2 regions of the Brevundimonas mediterranea genome follow, and region 1 is predicted to be linked to the other one. Evidence: predicted binding sites of a transcription regulator. Region 1 holds the regulator's gene; the other holds the start of a gene.
The links. The regulator HrcA, encoded in region 1, represses chaperone genes, less so after heat shock. The targets are predictions, from matches to a motif close to GTTAGCANTCNNNNNNNNNGANTGCTAAC.
Positions count from the first base shown of each region.

Region 2: the regulator HrcA is predicted to act here: its motif matches at 9,914-9,942, upstream of groES (co-chaperone GroES).

Region 1 covers NZ_CP048751.1:1,453,062-1,467,998, reverse strand. Annotated here, with positions in the region: gene rpe (ribulose-phosphate 3-epimerase) at 1-378, shown strand, start outside; gene GYM46_RS07165 (heparinase II/III family protein) at 375-2,222, shown strand; gene GYM46_RS07160 (hypothetical protein) at 2,219-2,563, shown strand; gene purH (bifunctional phosphoribosylaminoimidazolecarboxamide formyltransferase/IMP cyclohydrolase) at 2,645-4,249, shown strand; gene GYM46_RS07150 (GNAT family N-acetyltransferase) at 4,263-4,727, shown strand; gene GYM46_RS07145 (dienelactone hydrolase family protein) at 4,791-5,690, shown strand; gene GYM46_RS07140 (S8 family peptidase) at 5,928-8,009, shown strand; gene grpE (nucleotide exchange factor GrpE) at 8,117-8,704, opposite strand; gene hrcA (heat-inducible transcriptional repressor HrcA) at 8,749-9,843, opposite strand; gene rph (ribonuclease PH) at 9,897-10,622, shown strand; gene GYM46_RS07120 (hypothetical protein) at 10,688-11,152, shown strand; gene pnp (polyribonucleotide nucleotidyltransferase) at 11,222-13,459, opposite strand; gene rpsO (30S ribosomal protein S15) at 13,706-13,975, opposite strand; gene truB (tRNA pseudouridine(55) synthase TruB) at 14,055-14,937, opposite strand, start outside.
Region 2 covers NZ_CP048751.1:1,574,124-1,589,060, reverse strand. Annotated here, with positions in the region: gene GYM46_RS07735 (metallophosphoesterase family protein) at 1-457, opposite strand, end outside; gene GYM46_RS07730 (diacylglycerol/lipid kinase family protein) at 457-1,413, opposite strand; gene GYM46_RS07725 (hypothetical protein) at 1,459-1,809, opposite strand; gene GYM46_RS07720 (YMGG-like glycine zipper-containing protein) at 1,950-2,291, shown strand; gene GYM46_RS07715 (OmpA family protein) at 2,415-2,861, shown strand; gene GYM46_RS07710 (protein-disulfide reductase DsbD family protein) at 2,918-5,128, shown strand; gene GYM46_RS07705 (hypothetical protein) at 5,155-5,631, opposite strand; gene pgi (glucose-6-phosphate isomerase) at 5,733-7,340, shown strand; gene GYM46_RS07695 (DUF1826 domain-containing protein) at 7,344-7,913, opposite strand; gene zigA (zinc metallochaperone GTPase ZigA) at 8,010-9,230, shown strand; gene GYM46_RS07685 (hypothetical protein) at 9,277-9,711, opposite strand; gene groES (co-chaperone GroES) at 10,016-10,303, shown strand; gene groL (chaperonin GroEL) at 10,438-12,081, shown strand; gene GYM46_RS07670 (glycosyltransferase family 2 protein) at 12,779-13,516, opposite strand; gene GYM46_RS07665 (ArnT family glycosyltransferase) at 13,593-14,937, shown strand, end outside.

The DNA.
Region 1 (14,937 bases):
CCGCACCTGCACCGCACCCTGGCCCGCATCCGCCAGCTGGGGGCCAAGGCCGGGGTGGTGTTCAATCCGGCCACCCCCCTGTCGATCCTCGAAGAGGTGGTCGATCTGGTGGACCTGGTGCTGATCATGTCGGTCAATCCCGGCTTCGGCGGACAGAAATTCATCGACAGTTCGCTGCGCAAGATCGCCGGCGCCCGCGCCATTCTGGACCGCGCCGGATCGACGGCCCATCTACAGGTGGACGGGGGCGTGACCTCGGCCAATGCGGCGGCCTGCGTCGCGGCCGGGGCCGACGCCCTGGTCGCCGGCTCCTTCGTGTTCAAGGGCGACTATGCGACCAATATCGCCGCCCTGAAGGCCGTCCCGGCCGCCGCGTGAGCCCGATCAGTCCCTTCGCCCCGCGCGGCGCCGAAGCCACGCCCGACGTGGCCTCGGGTCAGATCCCCGGCTTGGCCGGCGCGCCGGTGCGAACCCCGGTGCGGTCGGGCGAGACGGCGACTGGACCGGGCCTGTGGCCGGCCATCGCCGGACGCCTAGTCACCCGTCAACTGTGGATCGAGCTGTACGGCCTGCCGGGTTACAGCCTGACGCTGAGCCCGTTCCTGGGCGGGGGCAAGGTCACGGCCTTCGCGGCCACGCCGCGCGATTTCCGGCCGCACGATCCGGCGCCGGGCAAGAATCTGCTGGTCGGTCGTTTCGTTCTGGCCGGCGCCTCGATGGAGGTCGAGGCGCCGGCGGATCCGTGGAACCGCCCCAGCCCGTCGCGTCCCTTCGCCGTGGAACTCCATGCCTTCAACTGGCTGCCGGCCTTGATGGCCCAGGGGGAGCGGGGCGCGCGCGAGGCCTTGCGTCTGACGCTCGCCTGGGCGGACACCTTCGCGCGTTGGTCGCCCTTCGCCTGGGGTCCCGAAATTCTGCCGCGCCGGGTGATCAACCTGGCCTGCGCCGCCCGCAAGATGGGCGCGGTGGCGACCGAGGCCGAGCGGCTGAAACTGGCCGACAGCCTAGCGCGCCAGACCCGACAGCTGCTGCGCCCGCCCGGCGGCCTGGCGACCCGGGCCGAACGGTTGACGGCGGCGGCTGTCGGCGGCTGCGTCCTGGCCGGGGCGCCGGGTCAGGCCTTGCGGCGGCGCGCGCTGGGCGGCCTGACGAGCGCCTTGAAGACCACGGTCCTGGACGACGGCGGCCATGCGTCACGCAGTCCCGAGGCCGGGTTGGAGCTGTTGCTCGACCTGCTGACCCTGGACGACGCCCTGGCCCAGCTGTCCGAGCCGACGCCGGACGCCGTATCGGGCGCCATCGCCCGCCTGACGCAGGGCCTGCGGCTTCTGACCCTGCCCGACGGTCGCCTGGCCAGTTTCCAGGGCGGGGGACCGTCCACCGTCGCCCGTGTCGCCGCCGCCCGCGCCCATGACGAGACCGCCACGACCAAGGGCGATCCCGCTCATCCGCCGACCGGAACCGTCGCCGGCCTGGCGCGGATCGCCAGCCCCTTGCTGGCCATCGTCGCCGACGCCGCCTCGCCGGCCGGTGGCGCCTGGGGGGCGTCCGCCTGCGCCCAGCCGATGGCGCTGGAGATCGCCTGCGGCAAGGATCGGCTGGTGACCGGCTCCGGCTGGACCCCGCGGGCGACGGATCGTCAGGCCCTGCGGCTGACGCCCGGCCATTCGACCCTGACCCTGGGCGAGCGGTCGCTGAACGAACCGCTGGGCGGCTGGAAGGGCGAACTGCTGGGCCCGCGCCTGGTCGGGCCGCCGATCCATGTCACCACCGATCAGCGCGACGGCGACGGCGCCGTCTGGCTGGACATGGAGCATGACGGCTGGAACGAGGCCTTCGGCCTGAACCACCAGCGCCGCCTCTATCTGGACCAGCGGATGGACGAACTGCGCGCTGAGGAGAAGCTGTTCCCGACGCCGGGCCGCAAGGAGATGATCCGCCAGATCGCGGCCCCCTACGCCATCCGCTTCCATCTGGAGCCGGGGGTCCAGGCCTCGCTGGCGCGGGACCGTCGCTCGATCCTGCTGCGCGGCGCCTCGGGCCGGGGCTGGTGGTTCCGCACCGACGGCCCCGACGTGGCCATCGAACCCAGCGTCCATATCGACGCCGGCCTGACCCGCCGCTCGCTGCAGATCGTGGTGCGCGGCTCGGCCCGCACCGACAGCGAGAGCCGGATCCGCTGGAAGCTGAGCCCGGCGGGCGCGAGCGGTGATCCGACGTGACCGACGCCGGCCGCCTGCGGATCGTGCGCGGTCTGCATACGGCCATCTATATCGTCATGTCCGTGGCCTGTTTCGCCGTCCTCTACGCTGGGATTTCGGGGCGAAGCGGGCCGTGGCTTTACGTCGCCCTGACCCTGGTGGCCATTGAGGTCGTGGTCTTCGTCGGCTTCGGCCTGAAGTGCCCTCTGACGGCCGTCGCCGTCCGCTACGGCGCCCGCCCGGACGGCGCCTATGACACCTTCTTTCCCGAGCGATGCACGCGTCACACCTTTCGGGTCTTCGGTCCGTTGATCGCGCTTGGGCTGATCCTCAACGCGCTTCGCTGGTTCGGCCTGCTCTGATCCGTCCGCATACGGGGTGACGCACGGGCGCCCCGGTGCTAGACGCCGCGCCATCCTCCCCCAGCCTTTACGGACGCCGCCATGCCCGCCGCTCCCGACTTCCCGCCCGCCCCCGACCGGGTCAAGCCGCAACGCGCCCTGATCTCCCTGTCCGACAAGGCCGGGCTGGAAGACGCCGCCCGCACCCTGCACGACCTGGGCGTCGAACTGGTCTCGACCGGCGGCACCCGCGCGGCGATCGCCAAACTGGGCCTGCCGGTCAAGGACGTGGCCGACCTGACCGGCTTCCCCGAGATGATGGACGGTCGGGTCAAGACCCTGCACCCCGTCGTTCATGGCGGCCTTCTGGGCGTGCGCGACGCGGCAGACCACGCCCAGTCAATGATCGACCACGGCATCGGCGCCATCGATATCGTCTGGATCGACCTCTATCCGTTCGAGTCCACTGTTGCTGCGGGCGGCTCGTTCGAGGCGGCGGTCGAGAATATCGACATCGGCGGCCCGGCCATGATCCGTTCGGGCTCCAAGAACCACGGCTATGTCGCCGTCGCCGTCGACGGCGAGTCCATCGGCCTGATCCTCGAGGCGTTGAAGGCGGAGGGTTCGACCGATCTGGCTCTGCGCAAGCGGCTGGCCGCCCGCGCCTTCGCCCGCACCGCCGCCTATGACGCCGCCGTCTCCGGCTGGTTCGCAAGCCAGGTCGAGGACGCGGCCCCGGCCCGGAAGTCCATCGCCGGTTCTCTGGCCCAGACCCTGCGCTATGGTGAGAACCCGCACCAGACCGGCGCCTTCTACCGCACAGGCGAGGCCCGTCCCGGCGTGGCCCATGCGACCCAGGTCCAGGGGAAGGAGCTGGGCTACAACAATATCGCCGACGCCGACGCCGCCTATGAACTGGTCGCGGAGTTCGAGGCCCCGGCCGTGGTCATCGTCAAACACGCCAACCCCTGCGGCGTCGCGGTCGGCAAGGATCTGTCGGAAGCCTATGCCCGTGCGCTGGAATGCGACGCCGTCTCGGCCTTCGGCGGCGTGATCGCGGTCAACCGCCCGCTGAACGGCGACGACGCCCGCGCCATCACCGGCATCTTCACCGAGGTCGTCATCGCCCCCGGCGCTGACGACGAGGCCAAGGAAGTCTTTGCTTCGAAGAAGAACCTGCGCCTGCTGATCACCGACGGCCTGCCCGATCCGCACGGGCCGGGCGAGGTGTTCCGCTCGGTCGCCGGCGGCTTCCTGGTCCAGAGCCGCGACCGGTCGCTGATCAAGCCCGAAGACCTGAAGATCGTCACGCGCCGCCAGCCGACGCCGACCGAGATCCATGACATGCTGTTCGCCTTCACCGTGGCCAAACACGTCAAGTCCAACGCCATCGTCTACGCCAAGGACGGCCAGACCGCCGGCATTGGCGCCGGCCAGATGAACCGTCGCGACAGCGCCCGCATCGCCGCGATCCGCGCCAAGGAGGCCGGCGAGGCCAAGGGACTGGCCCATTCCCTGGCCCAGGGTTCGGCCTGCGCCTCGGAAGCCTTCTTCCCCTTCGCCGACGGCCTGCTGGAAGCCGTCGCGGCCGGCGCCACCGCGGTGATCCAGCCCGGCGGCTCGATGCGCGACGCCGAGGTCATCGCCGCCGCCGACGAGCAGGGCATCGCCATGGCCTTCACCGGGGTGCGGGTCTTCCGGCACTGAGGATCGACCCCGGATGATCCTTATCGAGGACGCCGACCCCGACCATGCCGACGCCAAAGTCCTGATCGCCGCCCTGTCCCAGCGACTGGCGGCGATCACGGGCTCCAGCGGCCAGGCCTCGTTCGACGAGGACGATGTTCGGGGGGCGGGCGCCGCCTTCCTACTGGCGCGGGACGAGCAGGGGCGGGCCATAGGCTGCGGCGCCCTGCGTCCGCTCCAGCCGGGCGTCGCCGAAATCAAGCGCATGTATGCGGGGGTCGCCGGACGGGGCGTGGGTTCCGCCGTGCTCGCGGCATTGGAGGCGAAGGCGAAAAGCCTCGGCTACGGCGAAATCCGGCTGGAAACGCGTCGCGTCAACACTTTGGCCGTGCGCTTCTATCTCCGCGCCGGCTATCGCGAAATTCCGCCCTATGGCCTCTATGTCGGCCGACCGGAGGCCGTCTGTTTCGCCAAACCAATCGGATCGACTTCCGCCTAAGTTGACTGGACGCTCCCGGCGCGCCGTGATGGTCTGCGGCTCCCCCGTTTCTGGAGCCGTCCCATGACCACCCTGATCCGTCCCGAAGGCCAGACCCCCGATGATCTGAAGCTGAGCCGCAGGGCGGTGGGCGCCCTGGGGGGGCTGCTCTTTTCGGGCTATGCGGTCGCGGCCCTGGCCAAGGAGGCCCGACCCATCACCACCGACGCCGCCGGGCTCGAGACCGCCGAGGTGACCTATCCGGCGCCGGACGGGATCGAACTGCCGGCCTATGTGGCGCGGCCGGCGGGCGAGGGGCCTTTTCCAGTCGTGGTGGTGGTGTCCGAGATCTTCGGCGTCCACGACTATATCAATGACATCTGCCGTCGCCTGGCCAAGCAGGGCTACGCCGCCATCGCCCCGGCCTTCTTCAACCGGGTCGAGGATCCGGCGCCCCTGTCCGACATGGGCCGGATCATGCAGATCGTCGGGGCGGCCGACTATGAGCAGGTGATGGGCGATCTGTCGGCGACCCTGGACTGGGCCAGTCAGCAGCTGTGGGCGCGGGACGGCAAGGTCGGGATCACCGGCTTCTGCTGGGGCGGCAAGGTGGTGTGGCAGGCGGCGGCGCGCTTCGCCGTCATCGGCGCCGGCGTGGCCTGGTACGGCCGTCTGGCGCCGGCCCCCGACGCGACGCCGGTGCAAATTTCATCCGGCCAGCCGTGGCCGGTCGATCTGGCCGATGACCTGAAGGCGCCCGTCCTGGGTCTGTACGGCGGCCAGGACCAGGGCATCCCCCTGGCCAGCGTCGAGCGGATGCGCGAGGCCCTGGCGCGAGCGGGCCAGACCGACAGCCGGATCATCGTCTATCCGGACGCGCCGCACGGCTTCCACGCCGACTACCGCGCCAGCTACGCCGAGGCGGACGCCCGGGACGCATGGGCGAAACTTCTGGCCCACCTCGACAAAGCGTTAAGGAGTTGAATTGCTACTGATGTGACGCATTGCTGAGGGCTCTGCGTCAGGGAGGGTGACATGGGCGGTTTGCGGTTAAGCCGGGCGGTTCTGCTGGGTGTAGGCCTGTTGTTTCTTCCCCTTGCGGCCTGTGGGGGCGGGGGAGGCGGCGGCGGGGGCGTCGTAACGCCCGTCGTGCCGCCACCACCGCCGCCTCCTCCTCCGCCGCCGCCTCCTCCGCCCCCTCCGCCGCCGCCGCCCCCTTCGGTGTCCTCCACCGAGTATCTGCGGAACTACGGCCTGGCCAATATGAAGGCCGAGGTCGGGTGGCAGACCGGCGCCACCGGAAACGGCGTCACGGTCGCTGTGGTCGATTCCGGCGTCAGCAACAGCCAGGCCGATCTGGTCGGGCGGATTTCCACCGCCTCGACCGACGTGGTTCCGGGCCGCAACACCCCCTATGTCGCGAACGACAGCCACGGAACCCTGGTGTCGGGGGTGATCGCCTCGAACTTCAACGGACTGGGTTCGGTCGGCGTGGCCTATGAATCGACCATACTGTCGATCCGCACCGACATCTCCGACTGTAAAGATGAGGACGACGACGTCTGTTTCAGCAGTTCAGACCTGGTCCGGGCCTTGGACTTCGCCGTGGCCAACGGGGTTAAGATCATCAACATGTCCCTGGGCGGCGACGGTCGGCTGGGCTCCGCCTTCGAGGCGGCCCTGTTGCGCGCGGTCGATTCCGGGGCGGTCATCGTCGCCTCGTCGGGCAATGACGGCGAGGCCAATCCCGGCTGGCCTGCGCAATATGCGGTGGATCCCCGGTTCTCCGGCTCTGTCATCGCCGTCGGTTCGCACGGCGAGACCAATGTCATGTCCAGCTTTTCGAACCGCGCGGGGGCCACGGCCGCCGCCTATATTTCCGCGCCGGGCGAGGACGTCATCACCGGCTGCGACGGGACCCGCTGCTGGCGGATCAACGGCACCTCCTTCTCGGCGCCCCATGTCTCGGGCGCCCTGGCCCTGCTGATGGACGCCTTCCCCAATCTTTCGGCGCGTCAGGCCCTGGCCATCCTTCTCGACACGGCGCGCGACGCCGGGGACGCAGGGACCGACATCGTCTACGGCCGGGGCTTGCTGGACTTGGCCAACGCCTTCCGGCCGGTGGGAACGAGCTCGACCCCGATGGCCGACGGAGGCTCCATCGTCGCCGAGACCGAGCCGGGCAGTTTCGTCGGCCCCGCCTTCGGCGACGCCTTCTCGCGCCAGACCGCCCTGGGGACCGTCCTGTTCGACGGTTATGACCGGATGTTCGCGGTCCAGCTGGGCGGGGCCTATCCGACCGCGCCCAGCCGCTCGTATCAGGCCGCGCCGTTCGCGCCGAGCCGGACGGCGACGACCCGGCTGGCCCTGCCGAACGGCGGCCGCCTGAACCTGACGGCGTCCCAGCCGGCCGAGACGCCCGAGCCCATCGCTGCGCGTTATGACCTGACCGACGCGCCCTGGCTGGGCGACGAACCCCGTCAGGAGGCCATGCTGGACCTGGAGATGGGCCGGCTGAGCTTCGCCACATGGCAGGGTCGAGGCGGGGCGCGGTCGCCCTTCGACGCGGCCGGCGACGGTTTCGCCGCCCTGGCCCAGGCGGATCATGCGGCGCGCGGCGCCCTGCGGTTCGGGTCGCTGACCCTTGCGGCCGAGAGCGGGGGCGGGGACCGGCGTATGCCGCTGAGGCGGGTCGAGGCGGAGGCTTCAAGCTACAGCCGCGCCACCCTGGCCTGGCGCGGCGCAGAAGGCGGCCTGTCCGTCAGCATCGGCGGCCTGGACGAGCGTCTGGGGCCCTTGGGGGCCTTTCTGCCCGGCGGATCGGACTTCGCCCTGCCGTCGCGCACCCGCTTCTATGCGGTGGGCGGCGACTGGACCCTGAGGCCCGGCCTGGCCCTGATCGGCGAGGCCGGCGTCGGCTCGACCCGGAGCGAGGGCCGGTTCCTGTCGATGGACCAGGCCGCGATCAGTTCGAACTGGCGTCTGGGCCTGCTGACAGGGTGTTCGGTGCTCTGCGACCGGATCAGCTTCACCCTGTCGCAGCCGCTGCGGATCGAAAGCGGCGCCTTCTCGGCCTGGCTGGCGGATGTGCCGGTCGAGTATTTCGACCCCCTGACCTATTCGCGCCGCAGCTTCTCGGCCACGCCGAGCGGTCGCCAGATCGATTTCATCCTGGGCGGCGAGCGGAGTCTGTGGGACGGCTCAAACCTGACGATCCAGGCCGTGGCCAGCCGTCAGCCGCGCCATGTTGCGGACGCCGCGCCGGAATTCGCCTTGATCGGCGGATGGCGGCGAAGGTTCTGAGGGGGGAGTGACTGGTGAATGGTGAGTCGTGGGCAAGAGGTGAGCGGCTTGCGGAGACACCGCAGCTCACTACTCACCCCTCACCCATCACCACTCACGTCCTGACATCAGGCCTTGCCGTCGAAGGCCTGGCCTTCGGGCGCGGGGGCTGCGCCATAGGGGTTGGCGCCCTGCGCGCCCGAGCCCTTGGCCGCGACCACGACCATGGCCGGGCGGATGGTGCGGCCGAACAGTTCGAAACCGGACTGCATGGTCTGGAGCACGGCGCCGCCGGGAACCGTGTCCGACGGCTGTTCGATCATGGCCTGGTGCAGATGGGGGTTGAAGGCCTCGCCGGCCTCGGGCGCGACGCGCTTCAGCCCATTGGTCTCGAACGCCTGCAGCAGGGCCTTCTGGGTCATTTCCAGACCGGTCACCAGGGCCACGGTCGGGCCGTCCGTGTCCTTGGGCGCAGCCATCAGGGCGCGCTCCAGATTGTCGGCCACGCCCAGCAGATCCTTGGCGAAGCGCTGGATGGCGAAGGCGCGGGCGTCGTTCTGCTGCGTCTCGGCGCGGCGCTTCAGGTTCTCCATCTCGGCGGCGACGCGCAGGGCGCGGTCCTTCCACTCGTCGCGTTCGGCGATGACGGCGTCCAGCGGCGCGAGATTGTCCGAGGGATCGGCGTCCAGGCCGTGTTCGGCGTTGGTTTCCGCCATATCGGCGTCCAGTTCGTTGAAGTCGTCGTTAAGGGGCTTGTCGCTCACTTGTCGTTCCCGTCCAGCATCCGGCCCAGCACCCGGGCGGTATAGTCCACCAACGGGATGACACGGGCGTAGTTCAATCTTGCGGGGCCTATGACGCCGATGGCGCCCAGGACCCGCTGTCGGCCGCTCATATAGGGCGCCGCGATCACGGCGGAACCCGAAAGTGAAAACAACCGCGTTTCGGCGCCGATGAAAATTCGCACCCCCTGCGCCGCATCCACCCCGTCCAGCAGGCCGATCAGCTGTTCCTTCTGCTCCAGGTCGTCGAACAGGACCCGCACCCGCTCCAGATCCGCCAGGCCCTCGCCGTCCTGCAACAGATTGGCGCGGCCCCGCACGATCAGGGCGCGCTCGCGGTCCGGGCCGCCGGACCAGGCGGCGAATCCGTCCTCGACCAGGCGGGCGGCGGTCTGGTCCAGTTCGCGCCGCGCGATCTCCAGTTCCTGGGTCATCTCGCGCTTGGCGTCGGCGAAGGGCCGGCCGCGCAGGCGGGCGTTGAGGAAGTTGGAGGCCTCCACCAGGGTGGAGGGCGTGACCCCGGCCGCCAGGGTCATGATCCGGTTCTCGACCGTGCCGTCGTCGGCGACGATGACCGCCAGGGCCTGATCCCCGCCCAGGGCGACGAACTCCACATGTTTGACGCCGGACTCGCGCACCGGGCTGGACACCACGCCCGCGCCGCCCGCCAGGCCCGACAACAGGTTCGACGCCTCGTCCAGGGCGGATTCGAAGTTGCGGCTGCGCCCGGCCAGCCGGCCGTCGATCTCGCGCCGCTCCTCCTTCGTCAGGTCGCCGACCTCCAGCAGGCCGTCGACGAACAGGCGCAGGCCCGCATGGGTGGGGATCCGCCCCGCCGATGTATGGGGCGCAGCCAGCAGCCCGGCCAGGGTCAGGTCCTGCATCGTATTGCGGATCGAGGCCGGCGACAGGGCGATCCCGCCCAGCGACAGGGTGCGCGATCCCACCGGCTCGCCCGTCTCCAGATAGGATTCGACGATGCGCCGGAAGATGTCGCGTGCGCGCGCATCCAGACCCGCCAGCCCCGCAAAGGACTGGGCGCCGTCGAAGGGCGGAGTTTTGGGGGCATACAGGCTCACGGTTTCAGGATAAGCACCGCAGCCCCCGCTTCCAAGGACTCATCTCAATGCGCCATTCGCAACGCACCGACGATCAACTGCGTCCCGTGACCATCGAGACCGGCGTCAACCGCTACGCCGAGGGCTCGTGCCTGATCACCTTCGGCCATACCAAGGTCCTGGTGACGGCCTCGGTCGAGGAGACCATCCCCGGCTGGATGCGCGGCAAGGGCCAAGGCTGGGTCACGGCCGAATACGGCATGCTGCCCCGCGCCACCCACACCCGCGGCCGCCGCGAGGCCGCCGCCGGCAAACAGACGGGCCGCACCCAGGAGATCCAGCGCCTGATCGGCCGCTCGCTCCGCGCCGTCGTCGATCTGAAGGCCCTGGGCGAGCGTCAGGTGGTGCTGGACTGCGACGTCATCCAGGCCGACGGCGGCACCCGCACCGCCTCCATCACCGGCGCCTGGGTCGCCATGGCCTCGGCCCTCAACTATCTGCGCGACGAAGGGGTGCTGAAGTCCGACCCGATCCTGGACCAGGTGGCGGCCGTCTCGTGCGGCGTCTGCGACGGCGTGCCGGTGCTGGACCTGGACTATGAAGAGGATTCCGAGGCCGAAGCCGATTCCAACTTCGTCCTGACCGGCGCGGGCCAGATCGTCGAGGTCCAGGCCACCGGCGAGAAGCGCGGCTTCTCCCGCGCCGAGTTCGACCGCCTCTTCTCCCTGGCCGAGATCGGCTGCACCGAACTGTTCGCCCTGCAAAAGGCTGCGCTGGAGGCGGTGCGCCGATAGGGGCTTTCGCGCGTTAAGGGGACGGTTCATCGTCTGGGTGATCCCGCCCCTGCCCGGAGATGCCGATGCGCCGCCCCCTGTTCATCAGTTCCGCCTCAGCCGCCGTTCTGGCCTTCGCCCTGACGGTCGCGGCCTGTCAGCCCGGAAGCGACGCCCCCAACGCCTCTTCCTCTGACGCCTCTTCCTCTGGGACCGTTTCGTCGGCGGTCCCCAGCCCCGCCGCTCCTGGCCCCGCCCCGGCCGGGAACCCCGCGGCGCCGACGCCGGCGCCGTCGGAAGACGCTCAGGCTCGGATTCCGGAAGGACCGGACATGAGGCCCGAGCGGATTCCCGCCAGTGAAATCCCCTGTCGTGAGCAGATCGGCGAGGCGGCGTCCGCGCGCCTGGTCGAACGCTGCATCCAGGTCAGCCCCGCGACCCACCCGCCCTGCAACGCCGCCAACCCTTGCGACCTGATCCAGGGCGAGATCGACCGGTCCTGCAAATTGTGGGCGCGCGACGGCGATCCTCCGGCGGCGTGCCGGTCTTAGGACAGGCCGCCATGAAAAAGGCCCCGCCGTCGCCGGCGGGGCCTTCTCATTCAGCCGTGTGGCTCAGTCCTAGTCGCGACGACGACGACCGCGGTCGCCGCCGCGATCACCGCCGCCTTCGCGCTTGGGACGGCCGCCGGTGTCGTCCGACAGGGGCTCTTCGCCGCGCTCGGCGCGTTCGGCGTTGATCTTGTCGGTTAGGTCTTCACCCGTGGTCTGATCGACGACCTTCATCGACAGCTTGGTCTTGCCGCGATCGTCGAAGCCCAGGAACTTGACCTTGACCTCCTGGCCTTCCGACAGGACGTCGGCCGGGTTGGCGACGCGTTCCAGGGCGATCTGGGACACGTGGACCAGGCCGTCCTTGGCGCCGAAGAAGTTCACGAAGGCGCCGAAATCGACGACCTTGACGACCTTGCCGGAGTAGATGGTTCCGACTTCCGGTTCCGAGGCGATGGACTGGATCCAGGCCTTGGCGGCGTCGATCTTTTCCTGGTCGTTGGCGGCGACCTTGATGGTGCCGTCGTCGCCGATGTCGATCTTGGCGCCGGTCTTCTCGACGATCTCGCGGATCACCTTGCCGCCCGAACCGATCACTTCACGGATCTTGTCGACCGCGATCTTGATGGTTTCGATCTTCGGCGCATGCTCGCCCAGTTCGGCGCGCGGCGCATCCATGGCCTTGGACATCTCGTCCAGGATGTGGAGGCGACCGGCCGAGGCCTGGGTCAGGGCCTGTTTCATGATCTCCTTGGTGATCCCGGCGACCTTGATGTCCATCTGAAGGCTGGTGATGCCTTCCGAGGTGCCGGCGACCTTGAAGTCCATGTCGCCCAGGTGATCTTCGTCACCCAGGATGTCCGACAGGATGGCGAATTCGCCCGACGGCTCCAGGATCAGGCCCATGGCGATGCCCGAGACCGGACGGATCAGCGGCACGCCGGCGTCCATCAGGGCCAGCGACGAACCGCAGACCGTGGCCATCGAGGACGAGCCGTTCGACTCGGTGATCTCGGAGACCAGGCGGATGGTGTAGGGGAAGTCTTCCTTCGACGGCAGCATCGGACGGATCGCGCGCCAGGCCAGCTTGCCGTGACCGATTTCGCGACGGCCGGGCGAACCCATGCGGCCCGCTTCACCCACCGAATAGGGGGGGAAGTTGTAGTGCAGCAGGAAGCTTTCCTTGTAGGTGCCCTGCAGGCTGTCGATGTACTGCTCGTCCTCGCCGGTGCCGAGGGTGGCGACGACCAGGGCCTGGGTTTCCCCACGCGTGAACAGGGCCGAACCGTGGGTGCGCGGCAGAACGCCGACTTCCGACACGATGGCGCGGACCTTGTCGAGGGCGCGGCCGTCGACGCGGTGGGCGTTCTCGATGATGTCGCGACGCAGGACGTCGGCTTCGCATTCCTTGAAGGCGGCCGCGAACTTGGAGCTGTCGACGCCTTCGGGGTTTTCGTCGGTCTTCACCAGGGCGGCGGCGGCGGTCTTCTTGGCCGCATCGACGCCCGAGCGACGGTCGTACTTGCCGGGGTGGGTGTAGGCGGCCTTGATGTCCTCGCCGACCAGCTTCTTGATCGAGGTGACGACGTCGGAGTGGTCTTCGGCCTGGAAGTCGAAGGGCTCCTTGGCGGCGTGTTCGGCCAGATCGATGATGGCGTCGATCACCGGCTGCATGCCGGCGTGGGCGAACATCAGCGCCTCGAGCATCTTCTCTTCCGACAGCTCCTTGGCTTCGGATTCGACCATCATCAGGGCGTCTTGCGTGCCGGCGACCACCAGGTCCAGGTCAGAGCCCGGGATCTGGTCGACCGTCGGGTTCAGAACCAGCTCGCCGTCGATCAGGCCGACGCGCGCGGCGCCGATGGGGCCCATGAAGGGCACGCCCGAGATGGTCAGGGCGGCCGAGGCGGCGACCATGCCCAGCACGTCCGGATCGTTTTCCATGTCGTGCTGCAGCACGGTGATGACGACCTGAGTCTCGTTCTTGAAGCCCTTGACGAACAGGGGGCGGATCGGACGGTCGATCAGGCGGGAAACCAGGGTTTCCTTTTCGCTGGGACGGCCTTCACGCTTGAAATAGCCGCCCGGGATCTTGCCGGCGGCGAAGGTCTTTTCCTGGTAGTTGACGGTCAGGGGGAAGAAATCCAGACCCGGCTTGGGCGAACGGCCATAGACGACGGTGGCCAGAACCACGGTCTCGCCGTAGGTCGCCAGCACGGCGCCGTCGGCCTGGCGGGCGATGCGGCCCGTTTCCAGGGTCAGCGGGCGTCCGGCCCACTCGATCGTCTTGCGTTTGATATCGAACATATTTCGTCTTTCGTATCCCGGACGGCGTATTCCGTGCGGGGTCCCATCATTGGGGGCGGATGCGTCGGGCGTTCAGTCCTTCGATCCAGAGGTCGCCGCGCCATCGCGGTCGACCGGGAGAGGACCGGCATGGCCCTCGCAACTGCGCCGTAAGTCCTGCGGCGCACAGGTCGTCTCTAGTCGCACAACGAGGCGCGGACGTGACCGCCCGCGCCTCGAAAGCGTATTCTACACTGATCCGACGCCTTAGCGGCGCAGGCCCAGCTTGGCGATGAGCGCCTGGTAGCGACCGGCGTCGACCTTGTTCAGGTGGTCGAGCAGGCGGCGACGTTGCGACACCATCTTCAGAAGGCCACGACGCGAGTGGTTGTCCTTCTTGTGGGTCTTGAAGTGTTCGGTCAGGTTGGAGATGCGTTCCGACAGGATCGCGACCTGAACCTCGGCCGAGCCGGTGTCGCCAGCGGTGCGGGCGTTATCGGCGATGATCTCGTGCTTGCGTTCAGCAGTAACCGACATCGAAGAGTCCTTTCTTGGCCTATCGCGCTTCGCGCTACTTGAGGCCGTGGGGTCTCGGCCCTTGCCGGATGGCGCGGGCCTAGAGGTTGAAAACGCGGTCGGGTTCTAACCGGCCGGCCCGCAACTGGCAGAGTGCGACGAGGGTCTGGCCCTGAAAGGCTGAAACCGTTCGCGAACCGCCGGAAAGGCGATCCTTGAGGGTTTCCACCTGACGGGGGAGCAGAACGATCGGGCGTCCCTGCCGAAGCGAGAAGGCGTCCTGATCCGTCACGGCCAGCTCCGGGATGCCGTCCAGGGCGGTCGCAACGGGAAGCAAGCCTTCCGAGGCGGCGCCCCTATGCACCATTTCTTCCAGAGAATCCAGAGTGACGGCGTTTTCCGTGCTGAACGGGCCGACCCGCTCGCGGCGCAGGGCGCTTACGTGACCCTCGGCGCCCAGGGCGAGCGCCAGGTCGCGCGCCAGCGAGCGCACGTAAACGCCCTTGCCGGTGCGGATGGTCAGTTCGACATGGTCGGCGTCCGGGGCGTCGGTGACCTCGGCCGAATGGATGGTGACGCGGCGGGACTGAAGCTCGAACTCGACACCGTCGCGGGCCAGGTCATAGGCGCGGGCGCCGTCCACCTTGATGGCTGAGAAACGGGGCGGGGTCTGGTCGATCTCGCCGACGAAGGCGGGCAGGGCGGCCTTCACCGCCTCGACCGAGGGGCGGACGTCGGACCGGCCGATGATCTCGCCTTCGCGGTCCACGCTGTCGGTCGATACGCCCCAGTTGATGGTGAAACGATAGACCTTCTGCGCCTCCATCATCATCGGCACGGTCTTGGTCGCCTCGCCAAGCGCTATGGGCAGGATGCCGCTGGCCAGCGGATCCAGCGTCCCGGCGTGACCGGCCTTCTGGGCGTTGAACAGGCGGCGGATGCGGCTGACCGCCTCGGTCGATCCCATCTCGAACGGCTTGTCC
Region 2 (14,937 bases), 120 kb from region 1:
CCAGGATGCGCAACGCCCCGATCGGCGCCTGACGCAGGGCCTCGGCCGCACGCCGGGTCTGGTCCAGATCGATGACCCCCTTGGACCAGTTGGGCCGCGCCTGCCAGCCGCGCGCCGTGACGACGCCCCGCACCATCACCGTGTCGTTGCAGAACTGACCGTCATGGGCGGGGAAACCCGTCGCCGTCTCGAAGGCGCGCCATGGATGGAACAGGCGGGCGACCGGGCTCCAGTAGGGGACGTCGTGATTGCCGACGATGACGAAGCGCGGCTCCGGCATGGCCCGCATCCATTCCCCCGCCGCCCGGAACTCGACCGGATAGCCCTTCTGGGTGATGTCGCCGGTGATCAGAACCAGATCATTGGGCGTGGCGTGGGCGTACTCCAGCGCCGCCGCCACCGCCCCCTTGTGCTCGCATCCGAAATGAACGTCCGAAAACTGGAGAACACGCCCCATCAGAGACTGTCCTCGGCCGCGGGGGGCCGGGGCGCAAGGGCGCGGAACGCCTTGGGAATGAATCGCACGGTGGCCTCGGATTTCAACAGGACGGGCTCTCCGTCTATCACGGCGGGAATCTTGGAGCGCGCCCGGACGTCGATCCGCTTGGCCGGGCGGGTCGAGACGGCGGGATCATGGCGCCAGTCGCTGAACAGGGCGTTGGCGGCCAGGCGGAAGGCCTGGCTGGCGTCGGACGGGTCCATCGCCGCGGCTTCCAGCCCGTCCGGCTCCTCCATGGCCTTGGAGATCATCGGGCTGATCAGCACCAGGGCCTCGGCCCGACGCCGGGGGCCGCCGTCCAGACTGAACCTCAACCGACCGGTGAAGGCCCGCTTCAACGCCCGCCGCGCATAGGCCCAGGCCAGTCGCACCTTGCCGGTCCGCATCGCCTCGCGCGCCGGCGCCCACAGGGCCGGCGAGCCCAGGATGGCGGCGCAGTAGAAATATTCCCCCGACACCTCGCCGCCGGACACCGATTGGGGCTCGCCCTCCTCCAGGGCGCGGCGCAGGGCCAGCTTCCAGTCGGCCGTGCCGTACAGGGCCCTGGGCAGCATGTTCATCGTGCCGCCCGGCAGGGGGGCGATCATCGGACCATTCGGCCTGGCCTTCGCCGCCACCGACCGCGCCGTGCCGTCGCCGGCCAGGACGAAGATCACGTCCGGCGCGGCGGCGAAGGCGTCGGCGATGGCCTGGTCGAAATTGCCGGCTTCCAGCACCACGACCTGGGTTTGCAGGTCATAGTCCGCCAGGATCGCCTCGGCTTCGGCCTCGGCGCGCGGGCCGACGCTGCCGGACAAGGGATTGACCAGCATCACCGCCCGGCCCAGCGACGCATGGGGCGTGAGACGACGCGCGGCCTCGTCGCGCGGCTCGCCGGCGTCGGCGTCGGGTTCTGAACTCAGGGTGTCGGTCATGGCCGCCGAACGTTCAGGCGGCCCGCCCGTTCCCGACAAGCGTGACTATTGCTTCAGTTCGTCGCGGGCGGTCGAGGCGCCGGCCTTCAGGGCGTCGCCGGTTCTTTCGGTCGCCTGACCCGCCTTGTCGGCCGCGACCTCTGCGGCTTCCGGGGCGCGACCCGCCAGTCTCTGCGCCCCGGTCCAGCCGGTCATGATCCAGCCGTCCATCATCCGGCCCGCCGCCTGGACCGATCCTTCCTTGATGGACAAGACCAGGGTCAGGGCGCCGATCAGGGCCAGCAGGGTCACCAGCAGATTGACCAGCGGCGCGGCCGAGGCCTTGCGCTTCTTGCTGCGCGCCCAGATCGGGCCTTCAGCGCCGGCCGTGGCGCGCGTCACATCAGAAAACCGCATCATTTCCCCCCAAGGACTGCGCAGGCTGACCCACGCCGGTTAAGCATAGTCGTTTCGGTAGAACGACGATAGACAGGGGAACCGGAGCCGTACTCCAGCGTTATCGCCTTCGGGGCGAACCCAGGATAGAGGATTTCATCATGAACAAGGCCATCATCGCGATCGCCGGCGCCGGTCTTTTGGCTTCGGCCTGCGCGAGCGACCCTTACGGCAACTCGAACCAGACCGTGCGCCAGGGCGCCATCGGCGCCGGCCTCGGCGCTGTCGCCGGCGCCGTCATCGGCAACAATGTCGGCGGCGGCAACGCAGCCACCGGCGCCCTGATCGGCGGCGCCCTGGGCGGCGCAGCGGGCGCGATCCGCGGTTCGAGCCAGGACCGCAACAACCAGCAGCGCTACCGCGACAGCCAAGGCCGCACCTACTACTGCTACGACAACCGCCAGGACGAGTGCTACTGGGATAACGGCCAACGCCGTTATTGAGCCGTGACTTCGAACCGGGCCCTGGTCCGGTTCGAGACCGGTTTGAGTTTCGGGAAGGGCGGTTCGTCGTGGACGGGCCGCCTTTTTCGTGCGCAGGACGATGGTGTGACACAGGGGATAGTCATGAAAACGATAACAATTCTGGCTCTGGCTGGCGGGCTGCTGGCGGTGGGGGCCTGTGCGACGCCGATGCGGCGGGATCAGATCGTGACCAGCGGTTCCCTGTGCATGCCGGTGCAATTCGACATCTATTTCCGCGAGAACGAGGCGCGGCTGACCGACGCGGCCGATCAGGCCATCGATGCGGCGGCGGGCGTGCTGCGCACCTGCGACGTGCGCAGCATCCAGGTGGTGGGTCTGGCGGACGCGACCGGAGCGAGCGAGGCCAATCTGAGCCTGTCGCAGCGCCGCGCGCGGACCGTGGCCCAGGCCCTGAACGCGGCGGGCCTGCCGTCGCCGGTGTTCGATGTGGACGCCGCAGGGGACGCGGGCGCGACCACGGCGGGCGGGGCGGCCGAGCCCCTGCGCCGGCGCACCGAAGTGGTCGTGGACGCCCACCCGCGCCGCTGAAAACTCGGCTGATCGGACACGCTGACAGAGCGGGTCGCAGGGCCTAGAAGCAGGTCATGCGCCCGACCGCCTTCCTGTACGCCCTGCTGTTTTGCCTCGGCCTGTCCGTCCTGCCGGGCGTTCCGTCCGTCGCCGAAGCCCAGCCGGTCAGCCGTCCGGCCGAGGCGGCGGCGGCCGTGCCGCCCGGTCCGCGACGGGCCGACAATATCGAGGCGGAACTGGTTCCCCTGTCGCGCTGGGCCGCGCCGGGGTCGACCGTCGTGGTGGCGGTGCATCAGACCATCGCGCCCGGCTGGCACACCTATTGGCGCAATCCCGGCGATTCCGGAGGGCCGACCACCCTGGACTGGCGTCTGCCGCCCGGGGTCCAGACCGGCGAGATCGTCTGGCCCCTGCCCACGCGCCAGCGGCTGATGAGCCTGGTCAACTACGGCTATTCCGGCGACGTCTATCTGCCCGTCCCGATCGAGGTTCCGGCCTCGGCCCGGCCGGGAACCGCCCTGCCCCTGACCGTCGACGCCCTGTTCCTGGTGTGCAGCGACCAGATGTGCGTGCCGGTGCAGATGAGCCTGCGTCTGGACCTGCCGATCCGCGAGGGCGCCCCGCCGCTGGATCCCGACCATGGCGCCGCCATCCAGGCCGTGCTGGAGGCCGCGCCACGACCGGCGGGCCTGGACGCCCGCGCGACCCTGCAGAACGGAGTCCTGACCCTGTCGGCGACGGGCGGCCCCCTGGCGGACCTGACGGCCGGCGCGGGCCTGAGCCGGGCCTATTTCTATCCGTTCGAGGGCGGGATCATCGACCACGCCGCCCCCCAGTCGGGCCAGAGCGGCCCGAACGGGCTGAGCCTGACCCTGACCCCCGGCGGCGACCTGACGGCCAAGGGTCTGAACGGTCCGATCTCGGGCGTCCTGGCCACCGACGCCGGCGCCTGGGAGATCACGGCCCAACCCGGCCCGGTCCTGGCCGGAACCACCGGCGGCAAGGCCCTGTCCGGCGAGGTCGAGGCCCCCAGCGCCGGAACCCAGCTCAACCTGGGCCTGATCCTGCAATCGGCCCTGTTCGCCCTGATCGGCGGCCTGATCCTGAACCTGATGCCCTGCGTCTTTCCCATTCTGGCCATGAAGGCCGCCGCCCTGGCCGCCTCGGCCCATCAGCCGCGCGAGGCGCGGCGCGACGGCCTGTTGTTCCTGGCCGGGGTTCTGGCGACCTTCCTGGTCCTGGCCGGCGTCCTGCTGACCCTGCGCGCCGGGGGCGAGGCCGTCGGCTGGGGCTTCCAGCTTCAGTCGCCGGCGGTGATCGCAGGCCTGGCCCTGCTGATGCTGGCGGTGGGGCTGAACCTGTCTGGCGTCTTCCATGTCGGCGCCGGACTTCAGGGCGCGGGCGCCGGTCCCCTGTCGCGCCTGCCGGGCGGCGCGGGCGCCTTCTTCACCGGAATTCTGGCCGTGGTCGTCGCCGCCCCTTGCACCGCCCCCTTCATGGCGGCGGCCCTGGGCGCGGCCCTGCTCATGCCCTGGCCGGCGGCGTTGCTGATCTTCCTGATGCTGGGCCTGGGCCTGGGCCTGCCCTATCTGGCCGTCAGCCTGTCGCCCGGCCTGCTGCGGCGCCTGCCCCGGCCCGGCCCATGGATGGATCGGCTGAAGGGCCTGCTGGCCTTCCCCATGTACGGCGCGGCCCTGTGGCTGGTCTGGGTCTTCTCACGCCAGACCGGCGCGGAGGGACTGGCCCTGCTGATGGCGGCCGCCCTGACCACCGCCTTCGCCCTGTGGCTGTTCGGTCTGACCCAGGCCCAGCGCGCCCTGGGCCGATCCGCCCGCCTGTCCGGCGGATCCAGCCTGATCGCGCTCGGGGCCGCCCTGGTCCTGGCCGTGATCGCCGGTCGCGCGCCGGTTCTGGGGGCGGCGTCGGTCGCCGAGTCCGGTCCCATGGCCTCCGCGCCCTGGTCCGCCGAATCCGTCCGCGCCGCCCAGGCCGAAGGCCGTCCGGTCCTGGTCAATTTCACGGCTGACTGGTGCGTGACCTGCAAGATCAACGAGCGCGCCGCCCTGTCCTCGCCCCGCGTCGCCGAGGCCCTGAAGGCGACGAACGCCGTCTATCTGGTCGGCGACTGGACCCGCCGTGACGACGCCATCACCCGCGAACTGGAGCGTCACGGCCGGTCGGGCGTGCCCCTGTATCTGCTCTATCCGGCGAACGGCGGCGAACCGCGCATTCTGCCGCAACTGTTGACCGAAGGCGTGGTCATCGAGGCTCTGAAGGGGACGTGACGGCCTTCGCCGGGTGACGAGGAAGCCTAGACCTCCGGCTGCGGCGGGGCGGTGATGACCTCGACATTGTCGTTCAGCAGATAGGACAGGTCCGACAGGGCGACGGCGCGGTCGGCGGGCGTGGCCGCCGCCTGAACCGCCTGGACCTTTTTTGGCATGTCCTCGGAAATGCCGCGCAGGATGCATTTCAGATCGCCGTCCGTGCCGCGTTCCTTCAGGATCAGGTGGCCCTGCATGTCGAGCGCGGCCAGCTGTTCGGCCTGGGCCTTGAAGCCGGTGAAGGCCTGGCTGGTGAAGAAGTCCGCCTGATCCGCCGCCTTGGCCGCCGCCCAGCCGTCGACCAGAGCCTTCAGCGCGCCGGACCGGGCGACGATGTCGGCGAACAGGGGCTCGGTCGCCACCGACACCGGCGCCCCGACCGCCGCAGGGGGCTGTTCGGCCGCCAGGGCCACGGCGGGATTGGACAGGGCCAGGGCGATCGTGAGAGCAAGGCCGCAGGACATGAGGGTGACTTCCTGTTTCAGCGTCGGCTAGGACGTTGAACCGACATACGCCCGACCCGTAAACGAGTGTTTACCTTCTTCTCTCTCCCAGAGGACGACCGATGACCCGTGACGACGCCTGGACGACCTTCGACCGCACGGCCGCCGAGGCCGGCGCGACCCGTATCGACCAGCAGTTCGCCGCCGATCCCGACCGGCTGGCGCGGATGTCGGTCGAGGCGGCGGGGCTTTATCTGGACCTGTCGAAACAGAGCTGGACCAAGGCCGGCTTCGAGGCCTGTCTGGATCTGGCCCGCGCCAGCGACGTCGAGGGCCGTCGCGCCGCCCTGTTCGCCGGCGAGGCCGTCAATCTGACCGAGGGCCGGGCCGTGCTGCACCCGGCCCTGCGCGCCCCGGCCGGCGCCGACTTCAAGGCCCTGGGCGAGCCGGTCTCGGCCGAGGTGGACGCCGTGCGCGCCGACATGAAGACCTATGCCGACGCCGTGCGCTCGGGCGCCGAGGCGGGGGCCACAGGGCGCAAGTTCGAGGCCATCGTCCATGTCGGCATCGGCGGGTCAGACCTGGGACCGCGCGTGGTCTGGGACGCCCTGCGCCCGCTGGACCCCGCCATCGACCTGCGCTTCGTCGCCAATATCGATCCGCGCGACATGGCCGAGGCCCTGACCGGCCTGGACCCCGAAACCACCCTGGTCGTGGTCGTGTCCAAGACCTTCACCACCCAGGAAACCCTGGCCAACGCCGAGGCCGCCAAGGCCTGGCTGACCGCGGCCCTGCCGGCCGAAGGCATGACCAAACACTTCATCGGCGTGACGGCGGCGCCGGACAAGGCGGCGGCCTTCGGCTGCGGCCGCACCTTCGCCTTCCGGGACTGGGTCGGCGGTCGGTATTCGCTGTGGTCGGCGGTCAGCCTGTCGTGCGGCATCGCCCTGGGCTGGGATGTGTTCGAGGCCATGCTGGCCGGGGCTGCGGCCATGGACGACCATTTCGTCTCGGCCCCGCTGGAGCAGAATGCGCCGATCCTGCTGGCCCTGGCCCAGGTGTTCAATGTCGACGGTCTGAACCGACCCGCCCGCACCGTCGCCCCCTACGCCCACGCCCTGCGCCGCCTGCCGTCCTTCCTGCAACAGCTGGAGATGGAGTCGAACGGCAAGCGGGTGCATCGCGACGGCACGCCCGTCACGCGCCAGACCTGCCCCGTCGTCTTCGGCGAGCCGGGCACCAATGGTCAGCACGCCTTCTTCCAGCAGATCCACCAGGGGCCCCAGATCGTCCCGGCCGAGTTTGTGATCGTGGCCAAGACCCATGCGGACGCGCCGGAATCCCCCCTCTGGTCCAACGCCCTGGCCCAGGGTCAGGCCCTGATGCTGGGCAAGACCACTGAAGCCGCCAAGGCGGAAGGCCTGGCCCAGGGCCTGTCGGAGGAAGAGGCGGCCCGTCTGGCGCCTCACCGCACCTTCACCGGAAACCGCCCCTCGACCGCCATCGTCATGGACCGTCTGACGCCCGAGACCCTGGGCGCCCTGCTGGCCCTCTATGAGCACAAGACCTTCGTCGAGGGCGTGATCTGGGACATCAACAGCTTCGACCAGTGGGGCGTCGAACTGGGCAAGGTCCTGGCCAGGGCGATCCTGAAGGACGTGGACGCCGGCGGACCGTCCGCCGATCTGGACCCCTCGACGGCCGGCCTGATGACGCGGTTGATGGGCTGAGGCTCACATCGGCGCGGCGTCGATCGTCAAGACGCGCCGGGGGGATCGTTTCCCGGCCGGCGGCGAGCGATGCAGGACCTCCGGAAACTCCGGCCAGGCCTCCCAGCCCGGCGCCGTGCCCTTCATGATGGCGATGTCGCCGGGATGAAGGGTGCGGATCCGACGGCGCGTGCCGATATAGCGCCCGTCCAGATCCTCGCCGATCTCGCCGGCGAAGGCCCATTCCGGCCCCGGCCCCTCATAGGCGACGATCAGGCGCACCGGGACCGCGTCCTGATGGAAGCGTGGGCAGGCGCGCCGGGTCACGGTCTCGCACCGCGCGCGCCAGGTCTCGCATCCGCTGATCGCCGCCACGATCTCCCCCAGTCCCTGAATATCCCGCAGCAACCACTCGGGCGCTGGACCCGATGGGGCGATCCACCGCCCATCGCATTCGGCGGTGAAGTCGGCCGGGGGCGGGGCGTCGGGCGGCATGGGGCTGGGCCTAGACCAGATCGCCATCCGCACCTGCGGCTCGAACAGGGTGGTGAAGACTGTGGGCGCAAGCCCCTGGACGACAGCGCCGACCGCCATGGAAAACCTTGCTGACTACGTATGTTATACTATAACGTAACTCTCATAGTCGCCCGGCTGTGGTCAAGCTCGGCGTAGCAGCCGTGGAGCGCCTTCGTGTCCGAGTTCAAGAAATTGCCCGTCACCGTCCTGTCCGGCTTCCTGGGGGCCGGCAAGACGACCCTGCTCAACCACATCCTGTCGAACCGCGACGGGCTGCGGGTCGCGGTGATCGTCAATGACATGAGCGAGGTGAACATCGACGCCGCCCTGGTGCGCGACGGCGGCGGCGCGGACCTGTCGCGGACCGAGGAACGGCTGGTGGAGATGTCCAACGGCTGTATCTGCTGCACCCTGCGCGAGGATCTGCTGATCGAGGTCGGCAAGCTGGCGCGCGAGGGTCGGTTCGATTGTCTGCTGATCGAATCCACCGGAATTTCCGAACCCATGCCGGTCGCCGCCACCTTCGACTTCCGCGACGAGGACGGCTTCAGCCTGTCGGACCTGGCCCGGATCGACACCATGGTCACGGTGGTCGACGCCTTCAACTTCCACCGCGACTATCCCTCGACCGACCGACTGAAGACCCGTGGCGAACATCTGGGCGAGGACGACGAGCGCACGGTCGCCAATCTGCTGATCGACCAGATCGAGTTCGCCGACGTCATCGTGCTGAACAAGTGCGATCTGCTCGACGCGGTCCAACTCGGGACGCTGAAGGCGATGATGACCCAGTTCAATCCCCGCGCCCGGATCCTTGAGGCGGTGCGGGGCGCCGTGCCTCTGGATCAGGTGATCGGCACGGGCCTGTTCGACATGGAGCAGGCGGAACAGGCTGCCGGCTGGTCCCAGGCCCTGCGCGGCGAGGTGACGCCCGAGACCGAGGAATACGGCGTCTCCACCTTCGTCTATCGGGCGCGCAGACCGTTCCACCCCCGGCGCTTCCACGACCTGCTGAACCGCGAATGGCCCGGCGTCTGGCGCTCCAAGGGCTTCTTCTGGCTGGCCAGCCGGATGGATTATGTCGGGTCCTGGAGCCAGGCCGGGGCGGTGACGGAACACGAATGGGGCGGCCTGTGGTGGGCCTCGGCCCCGCGCGATCGCTGGCCCGACGACAATCCCGAATGGCTGAAGGCGATCGAGGCGGTCTGGCGTCAGCCCTATGGCGACCGCCGTCAGGAGATCGTCCTGATCGGCAAGGACATGAACCGCGACCTGCTGACCTCGATGTTCGACGCCGCCCTGCTGACCCGGTTCGAGATGGAGCGCGGGCCCAAGGGCTGGTCCAGGCTGGAGGATCCCTTCCCGCACTGGGGCGCGCGCCAGGACGCGGCTTAACAAAAAGGGCGCCCCGCAGGACGCCCTTCTTCATCGGATCCGTCGCCTACCAGCGGCGGTCGTAGCGGTAGTCGCGACGGTCATCCCGGCGGTCATAACGCTGGTCCCGACGATAGTCGCGATAGTCGCGGCGCTGCTCCCAGCGCGGATCCCGGCTGTTGATGCCGTGTTCCCGCTCCCAGTGGCCCTGGTTCCGGTAGCACTGGCCGCCGCGATAATATTCGCAGCCCGAACCCCGGTTCGAGGAGGAGGCCACGGCGCCGATGGCCGCGCCGCCCAGGGCGCCGCCGGCGATATAACGACCGTCGCCGTTGCCGTAGATGGCGCCGGCCAGGCCCCCGACGGCCGCGCCGATCAGGGCGTTGCGGGCGGTGTCGTCGCGGTCGCGGTCACGGGATTGCGCCGAGGCCGGGGCGGCCATCAGGCCCATGGCGACGACAGGAGCGGCGACGGCGGCGGTGATCTTCAACATCTTGGACATGGTCGTCTCCTTTTATTTTTCGGGCCGGGTCCGCGTTTCCGAGGAAGGAAATGCATCCAGCGTCGAGACGATTCTGCCAGCCCCCGCTTGAACGTCCTCGGAGCCCGCCATTCATTTTCGGTTCACTTGTCGCGGAAGTTTCGCAGACCCCCCCGGCCGCCCCGCTTGACGCTGGCCCCTGCTCTGACTAACTCCCGATCGCGTTAGCACTCTCACCGGTCGGCTGCCAAAACGGTGATCGAAGAGAGGCTGACCCACCGTTTTCAAGTCGCCCCCGTCCGGGGGGTACATAAGGAGAGAACCGATGGCGTTTCGTCCGCTCGGCGACCGCGTGCTGGTCAAGCGCGTTGAAGAAGAATCCAAGACCAAGGGCGGGATCATCATCCCCGACACCGCCAAGGAAAAGCCGCAGGAAGGCGAAGTCGTCTCCGTCGGCCCCGGCGTTCGTGACGAATCCGGCAAGGTCAACGCTCTGGAATTGAAGGCCGGCGACCGCATCCTGTTCGGCAAGTGGTCGGGCACGGAAGTGAAGATCGACGGCGACGACCTGATCATCATGAAAGAGTCGGACGTCCTCGGCGTCCTGAGCTGACGCTCAGAACGCCAGTGGCGAGTGACGAGTGGCGAGTGACGAGAGGAGCCGATACCGGCTCATTGTCCCGCGACTCTGCACTTCACTCGCCACTCGCCACTCGTCACTAACCACTCATTCAAGGAGCTGCCCGCATGGCCGCTAAAATCGTACAGTTCAACACCGACGCGCGCGACAAGATGCTGCGCGGCGTCAACGTGCTCGCCAACGCCGTCAAGGTGACGCTCGGTCCCAAGGGCCGCAACGTCGTGATCCAGAAGTCCTTCGGCGCCCCGCGCTCGACCAAGGACGGCGTGTCGGTCGCCAAAGAGATCGAGCTGGAAGACGCCTTCGAGAACATGGGCGCCCAGATGATCCGCGAAGTCGCTTCGAAGACGAACGACAAGGCGGGTGACGGCACCACCACCGCAACCGTCCTGGCGCAATCGATCGTGCAGGAAGGCCTCAAGGCCGTCGCCGCCGGCATGAACCCGATGGATCTGAAGCGCGGCATCGACAAGGCCGTCACCGCCGTCCTCGCCGACATCAAGGCCTCGGCCAAGAAGGTCGAGAACAACTCCGAGATCGCCCAGGTCGGCACCATCTCGGCCAACGGCGACGCTGAAGTCGGCGAAATGATCGCCAAGGCCATGGCCAAGGTAGGCAACGAAGGCGTCATCACGGTTGAAGAAGCCAAGACCGCCGAGACCGAGCTGGACGTCGTCGAAGGCATGCAGTTCGACCGCGGCTACCTGAGCCCTTACTTCATCACCAACGCCGACAAGATGGAGGTTCAACTCGAAGAGCCCCTGATCCTGCTGTTCGAGAAGAAGCTGTCGTCGCTGCAGGCCATGCTGCCGATCCTGGAAGCCGTCGTGCAATCGGGCCGTCCGCTGGTGATCATCGCCGAGGACATCGAAGGCGAGGCCCTGGCCACCCTGGTGGTCAACAAGCTGCGGGGCGGCCTGCGCGTCGCCGCCGTCAAGGCTCCGGGCTTCGGTGATCGCCGCAAGGCCATGCTGGAAGACATCGCCATCCTGACCGGCGGCCAGGTCATCTCGGAAGACCTGGGCATCAAGCTTGAGAACGTCACGATCGACATGCTCGGCAAGGCCAAGAAAGTCACGATCACCAAGGACGACACCACCATCGTGGACGGCGTTGGCGGCAAGGAAGAGATCGAGGCCCGCATCGGCCAGATCAAGCGCCAGATCGAGGACACCACCTCGGACTACGACAAGGAAAAGCTGCAGGAACGTCTGGCCAAGCTGGCCGGCGGCGTCGCCGTCATCCGCGTCGGCGGCTCGACCGAAGTCGAAGTGAAGGAAAAGAAGGACCGCGTCGACGACGCCCTGAACGCCACGCGTGCAGCCGTTGAAGAAGGCATCGTCCCGGGCGGCGGCATCGCCCTGCTGAAGGCGACCAAGGCGCTTGACGGCCTGACCGGCGACAACGCCGACCAGACCGCCGGCATCGCCATCATCCGTCGCGCCATCCAGGCCCCGATCCGTCAGATCGTGGAAAACGCCGGCGTCGAAGGCTCGATCGTCGTGGGCAAGGTGCTGGAAAACAGCTCCGCCACCTACGGCTTCAACGCCCAGACGGAAGAGTACGGCGACCTGGTCGCCATGGGCGTGATCGACCCGGCCAAGGTGGTTCGCACCGCCCTGACCGACGCCGCCTCGGTGGCCTCGATCCTGATCACGACCGAAGCCGCCGTCGCCGACGCCCCCAAGAAGGGCGGCTCCTCGGCCCCCGACATGGGTGGAATGGGCGGCATGGGCGGCATGGACTTCTAAGTCCAAGCCAACCCGGCTGAGAATGCAGAAGGGCGGGACCGCAGGGTCCCGCCCTTTTTGTTTGCGACGGCGAGGGGTGACGCGCCCCCTCCGTCACGGCGCTTTGCGCCGCGCCACCTCCCCCAAGGGGGGAGGATCTCCGTCATCCCATTCCTCCCCCCCTGGGGGAGGTGGATCGCCGGCGAAGCCGGCGAGACGGAGGGGGCCCGAACGGCCCCAACTGTCACAATGACGCTGGTCGTGCCGTAACGTTTCCAAGGGCTTGTCAGTTTCTCGCCCCGACTTTCCCGCCAGGGTTTCCCCGCCCCCTATAATCCTCCCCGGTCTCGTTGCTTGGAGGGCTCGTAAGGCCTGCGACCTTGCGGCGGCGGGAGCGGATGGAACGGGAGCGGGGGTGCAACTCCCCCGCGCCGGCGGCGCCTCAGGACGTCGCCGGAGGGTCGAGGGGGATACTCGGCCGCACTCGGGACGGTTCTTCGCAGGGACCGCCGACCCGTCGCAGGCTTATGGGGTTAGGCGATAAGACCGCCACCGCTCGGCGCCCCGAGCTTGCAGGCCAACCTTCCGCGCGGGGCGTCAAACCTTCGTCGAAACGGTATTTCTAGATCATACTCCGGGCGAAGGCCCGGCGCCCCGCCCAGCCCTCCGCTTCCAAAGGGCCTCCAACTCCGCCCAAGGGACGGAGCGTTTCGCCGTGTCAGAATTCCGAAATCGCGCCCGGACGGCGCGAGCGGGTCTTCAGCCACATGACGCCCAGCAGGTCCGAGAAGGAGGCCCGCAGACGGCCCCAGTTGGTGTATTTCGACTGGCCCGTCTCGCGGTGGCGGTGGTCGACGTCGAGATACTGGTTGCGGAACCCCTCGCGGATCATCAGGGCCGGCAGATAGCGATGGATGTGATCGAAATAGGGAAGGCGCAGGAAGACGTCGCGGCGGAAGGCCTTCAGGCCGCAGCCGGTGTCGTCGGCGTCGTCGCCCAGCAGGCGGCGGCGGATGCGGTTGGCCCAGATCGAGGCCTGGCGCTTGGCCTGGCTGTCCTGGCGCTTGGCGCGCCGGCCGCCGACCAGGCCCACATCGGCCGGCGCGGCCAGCAGAGCGTCGACCAGGCGCGGGGCGTCGGCCGGGGGGTTCTGGCCGTCGCCGTCCATGGTGACGACCACGGGGGCGCGGGCGGCCAGCACCCCGGTGCGGACCGCCCGGCTCTGGCCCGCATTGGTCCCGTGGGACAGGACCCGCAGGGCCGGCAGTTCGGCCATGGCGGCCCTCAGCTCCGACAGGGTCGCGTCCCTGGAGGCGTCGTCGACGAAGATCATCTCATAGGATCGGCCGGCGAAGGCGGCCGCGATCTCGCGGGCCAGGGGGACGGCGGCGCCCGCCTCGTCATGGACGGGCACGACGACGGAGATCAGAGGCGCAGGATTGTGTTCGGCGGTCATGGCCGCTCCATAGACGAGATCGACGGCTTAGGGGAGACGGCTGACGACGGGCCGGTCGCCGTGTAAGGAGTCTCTCATGAAGACTTTCGATCTGGATCGCCGCATCGCCGGCTGGAAGGGTCCGCTCCTGGCGGCCCTGCTGACGCTGATCGCCGGCCTGCCCGGCCTGCTGCTGCTGCCGCCACTGGACCGGGACGAGAGCCGCTTCGCCCAGGCCACGGCCCAGATGCTGGAGAGCGGCGACTATGTCGACATCCGCTTCCAGGACGAACCACGCTGGAAGAAGCCGGTCGGCATCTACTGGATGCAGGCCGCCGCCGTCGCCCTGACCTCGGACGTCGAGGATCGCGACATCGCCCCTTACCGGATTCCGTCGCTGCTGGGGGCCATGCTGGCCGCCTGGGCCGTGGCCTGGGCCGGGTCGGCCCTGTTGGGCGCCCGCGTCGGCTTCTTCGGCGGCGCGATCATGGGGGCCACCTTCCTGCTGTCGACCGAGGCGGGCATCGCCAAGACCGACGCCATGCTGTGCGGCGCCACCACCCTGGCCATGGCGGCCCTGGCGCGGATCTATATGGCGACACGGGCCGGAGAACGGCCGATCCGGCCGCACAAGCTGCTGTTCTGGATCGGGGTCGGCCTGTCGATCCTGATCAAGGGGCCGATCGGGCTTCTCGTCATCGCCCTGGCCGTCATCGCCCTGTCGATCTGGGACCGGAACATCAAATGGCTGGCGCGCCTCGGCTGGGGCTGGGGCCTGCCCCTGGTCGCCCTGATGGTCGGACCCTGGGCCATCGCCATCACCATAGCCACCGACGGCGGCTTCTGGCGCGAGGCTATCGGCGGCGACCTGGCCCCCAAGATCGCCGGCGCCCACGAAAGCCATTCGGGCTTCCCCGGCCTGTATCTGCTGCTGGCCCCCCTGCTCTTCTTCCCCTCGACCCTGCTGCTTCCGGCGGCCGTCTCGACCGGCTGGAGCCGGCGGGCCGAGCCGGCCATCCGCTTCCTGGTCTGCTGGCTGGTTCCCGGCTGGCTGATGTTCGAACTGGCCCCGACCAAGCTGTGGCACTACACCCTGCCGACCTTCGGGGCGCTGGCCCTGCTGGCCGCCGCCGCCCTGGCGCGGCCCATCGGCAAGGTGTCGCGCATCACCGGCGCCGTTCTGGCCCTGTTCGCCGCCCTGCTGATCATCGGCGTCACCGTCTATGGACTGACGGTCTACGGCACCTCGACGGCCCAGACCTGGGCCGCCCTGACCGTGGTCACCACCCTGGCCGCAGCCGCCGTGGGCGCCTTCCTGCTGCTGAACCGGGCCCCGGTCGCGGCCCTGGTCGCGTCCCTGGCCTTCGGCATCGTGGCCCATGGCGCCCTGGCCGGGACCATCCGCCAGCTGCGCCCCCTGGCCATCGCGCCCCAGCTGGAGA